2 regions of the Herbaspirillum sp. VT-16-41 genome follow, and region 2 is predicted to be linked to the other one. Evidence: predicted binding sites of a transcription regulator. Region 2 holds the regulator's gene; the other holds the start of a gene.
The links. Region 2 encodes sigma-54, which starts transcription at its own class of promoters, with help from an activator protein. Its sites were predicted from a motif close to TGGCANGNAANCTGCTTT; they were not measured.
Positions count from the first base shown of each region.

Region 1: a site for sigma-54 is predicted at 699-716, ahead of BTM36_RS16515 ([protein-PII] uridylyltransferase). Genes of this name have one in related genera too.

Region 1 covers NZ_MUXB01000114.1:274,140-276,341, reverse strand. The annotation lists gene map (type I methionyl aminopeptidase) at 1-644, shown strand, start outside; gene BTM36_RS16515 ([protein-PII] uridylyltransferase) at 799-2,202, shown strand, end outside.
Region 2 covers NZ_MUXB01000099.1:84,496-86,697, forward strand. The annotation lists gene lptB (LPS export ABC transporter ATP-binding protein) at 1-151, shown strand, start outside; gene BTM36_RS08820 (RNA polymerase factor sigma-54) at 219-1,709, shown strand; gene raiA (ribosome-associated translation inhibitor RaiA) at 1,868-2,202, shown strand, end outside.

The DNA.
Region 1 (2,202 bases), on a different contig from region 2:
TCAATTACTGCCCTCCCGGCTACACCCCCTACCCCAAGGCCATCTGCACCTCGCTCAATGACGTGATCTGCCACGGCATCCCCGGCGACAAGGTGATGAAGAACGGCGACGTGCTCAACATCGACGTCACCATCATCAAGGACGGCTACCACGGCGACACCAGCCGCATGTTCTTCCTGGGCGAGCCCTCCATCCTGGCGCGCCGCCTCACCGAGATCACCTACGAATGCATGTGGCTGGGCATTTCCAAGATCAAGCCGGGCGCCCATCTGGGCGACATCGGCCACGTCATCCAGCAGCACGCCGAAAAGGCCGGCTATAGCGTGGTGCGCGAGTTCTGCGGCCACGGCATCGGCAAGGTCTTCCACGAAGAGCCGCAGGTGCTGCACTATGGCCGCCCCGGCACCCTGGAAAAGCTGGAAGCCGGCATGATCTTCACCGTCGAACCCATGATCAACGCCGGCCGCCGCGAAATCCGCGAGATGGGTGACGGCTGGACCATCAAGACCAAGGACCGCAGCCTGTCGGCGCAGTGGGAACACACCGTCCTGGTCACCGAGACCGGTTTCGAGGTGTTGACCGTGTCGCCGGGCATGCCGGCGCCGCCGGCCTTCATCCAGAACCAGGTCGCTGCCGCGGCCTGAGCGAATGATGGCGGGGCAAGCAACGGTGACGCCAGCTGCCCCGCCCGCAGTTTCCGGCATGAAACCTGCTAAGGGCTCGGGGCCGCATGGGGATACGGCCCCGTCCGTTGTTGGCGCTACCCCGGCGCCCTGCCTCCTTTGATCGAATCCACCGATGCCCACTCTCGCCATCACGCTCAAGAAACAGCTCAAGGCCGCGCGCCAGCAAGCCATCGATGTGTTCCAGTCCAATCACAAGACCGAGCAACTGCTGGCGCAATTGCGCCGCAATGTCGATGAAGCGCTGACCCAGGCCTGGGAAGAACTGGGCATGTCCGGCAATGCCGCGCTGGTGGCCGTGGGTGGCTATGGCCGTGGCGAACTGTTCCCGCATTCGGACGTGGATGTACTGATCCTGCTGGACCAGGCACCGGACGCCGCCAAGAAGGAAAAGCTGGAATCGCTGGTGCAACTGTTCTGGGACATCGGCCTGGAAATCGGCCACAGCATCCGAACCATCGACGAATGCCTGGACGAATCGGCGGCCGACATCACGGTCCAGACCAGCCTGCTGGAAGCCCGTCTGGTCACCGGCAACCGGGCCCTCTTCAAGCGTCTGCAGGAGCGCTACCACGCCGCGCTCGACCCGCTGGCCTTCTTCCAGGCCAAGACCCTGGAAATGCGCCAGCGCCACGTGAAATATGAAGATACCCCCTACAGCCTGGAACCCAACTGCAAGGAAAGCCCCGGCGGGCTGCGCGACCTGCAGGTCATCCTGTGGGTGGCCAAGGCGGCCGGCCTGGGCAATTCCTGGGGCGAACTGGCCGAGCACGGCATGCTGACCTCTACCGAGGCACGGCAATTGCGCCAGAAGGAACGCGCCTTCAAGGACATCCGCATCCGTCTGCACATCCTCACCGACCGCCGCGAAGACCGGCTGGTGTTCGACATCCAGACGCAACTGGCCGAAACCTTCGGCTTCAAGACCACCGATACCCGCCGCGCCAGCGAATACCTGATGCAGCGCTACTACTGGGCCGCCAAGGCGGTGACCCAGTTGAACACCATCCTGCTGCAGAACATCGAAGCCCACCTGTTCCCGCAGCAGGCGGTGCCACGCCAGATCAACGAGCGCTTCAATGAGGTCAACGGCTTCCTCGACATCGCCCACGACAAGGTCTTCGAAGACACTCCCTCGGCCATGCTGGAGGTGTTCCTGGTGCTTTCCGAGCATCCCGAGCTCAAGGACATGTCGGCCCGCACCATGCGCGCGCTGTGGCATGCGCGCTTCAAGATCGACAATGCCTTCCGCAACGATCCGCACAACCATCGGCTGTTCATGCAGATCATCCAGAGCAAGCGCGGCATCACCCATGCCCTGCGCGGAATGAACGCAACCAGCGTGCTGGGTCGCTACCTGCCCAATTTCCGCCAGATCGTCGGACAGATGCAGCACGACCTGTTCCACGTCTACACGGTGGATCAGCACATCCTGATGGTAGTGCGCAACGTACGCCGCTTCACCATGAGCGAGCATGCCCACGAATACCCCTTCTGCAGCCAGCTGATGGCCAACTTC
Region 2 (2,202 bases):
CACCGACCACAACGTGCGGGAAACCCTGGGTATCTGCGACCGCGCCTACATCATCAACCAGGGCACGGTGCTGGCCAGCGGTAACCCGGAAGAGATCATCGCCAACGAATCGGTGCGCCGCGTATACCTAGGCGAACACTTCCGCATGTAGCACCCGCCGTCCATCGGCCACACAACGGTATTGCAACCAGCGGGCCACGCCGCTCCCAGAAAGACAGATGAAACAGTCGCTCCAGTTACGTACCTCGCAGCACCTCGCATTGACGCCGCAACTGCAGCAGTCGATCAGGCTGTTGCAACTGTCGACGCTGGAACTGCACCAGGAACTGGAACAGATCCTGTCCGACAATCCCCTGCTCGAACGCCTGGACGACGCTCTCGACAATTCGGTGCGCCTGTTGGCCGATGGCGCGGTCTCTTCCGCGCCCTCCACCGGAGTGGCCGAGCCCGCTGGCGACAGCGGCAACGAAGCAGCCCCCTCCGCTACTGATGGCGAAGCCAGTTTCGACTATCAAGACAACAGCCCCGAGAGCGGTGTCAGTGGCGAATCCGACTGGAGCTTCGACGACGTGGCGCGCAGTGGCAAATCGCCCGACGACGACGATGCCCGCCCGCAACTGGAAGCGCATGAGCTGACCCTGCGCGAACACCTGCTGGAACAGATCCGGGTCACCGCCCGCACGCACCGCGACCGTGCGCTGCTGGAACTGCTCACCGATGCGCTGGACGAAAGCGGTTACCTGGAGGAACCGCTGGAAGACATCCTGGCGCGCCTGCCGGAAGAGCTGGGCGTTGATCTGGAAGAACTGTCGATCTCGCTGAAGCTGCTGCAGAGCCTGGACCCGGCCGGAGTGGGTGCGCGCAGTGCCGGTGAATGTCTGGCACTGCAGATCCGCCGCCTGCCCAAGGTGCCCTTCGTCACCCGCAAGCTGGCCTTGAGGATTGTCGAGGATTACCTGCCGCTGTTCGCACAGCGCGATTTCAACAAGATCAAGAAGGCTCTCGATTGCGATGACGAGGACCTGCGCGAAGCACAGGCGGTGATCCGTCAGTGCCGTCCGCATCCGGGTGCCGAATTCGCGCGCGATGCTTCGGACTACGTGGTGCCAGACGTGATTGTCAAACAGACAAAGAACGGCTGGCAGGTCATGCTCAACCATGAGGTCATGCCCAAGCTGCGCGTCAATGCAATGTATGCGAGTGCGCTCAAGCAGGCCAAGGGCGAAGGATCGCTGTCGTCGCAGTTGCAGGAAGCCAAGTGGCTCATCAAGAACATGCGGCAACGTTTCGATACAATTTTGCGAGTCGCGCAGGCTATTGTCGAACGTCAAAGAAACTTCTTTTCACATGGCGCAGTGGCCATGCGGCCCCTTGTGCTGCGTGAAATTGCTGATACACTGGGTCTACACGAGAGCACAATCTCTCGTGTGACAACTCAAAAATACATGCTCACGCCGCACGGCATGTTCGAGTTGAAGTACTTCTTCGGTAGCCACGTCGCGACTGAAACCGGAGGCGAAGCCTCCTCCACCGCGATACGGGCGCTGATCAAACAGTTGATAGGAGCCGAAAACCCGCAGACCCCATTATCCGATAGCAAGATTGCGGATATGCTGGCAGAACAAGGCATGGTGGTCGCGCGACGCACAGTCGCCAAATACCGCGAAGTGTTGAAGATTCCGCCAGTCAATCTCCGCAAGTCCCTCTGAGCTTTCCTCAGTTTTTCTGTAGCAGTACCGTTGCTGTGTTCAGGCAAGCATCCCTACCTGGTGCCCATGCCATCCGACACGAAGACCGTGCCCGTGGTACAGCAGCTGTAGACGATGCATCGCACGAACCTCCAGTGACCTCACGATAGGAGTCTTGTATGAATCTGACCATCAGTGGACACCACCTCGAACTGACCCCCGCCATCCGGGAATACGTGCAAAGCAAGCTGGCCCGTATCAAGCGCCATTTCGACAACGTGATCGACGTCAGCGTGATCCTGAGCGTAGATAAACTCACAGAAAAGGAAAAGCGCCAAAAAGCGGAAATCAACGTCCACATCAAGGGGAAGGATCTACATGCGGAAAGCATTGCGCACGACCTCTATGCCGCCATCGATGCCCTGATCGACAAGCTCGACCGCCAGGTCATCAAGCACAAGGACCGCTTGCAGGAGCATCACTCCATGGCCAAGCGTCTGCCCGACGATACCCC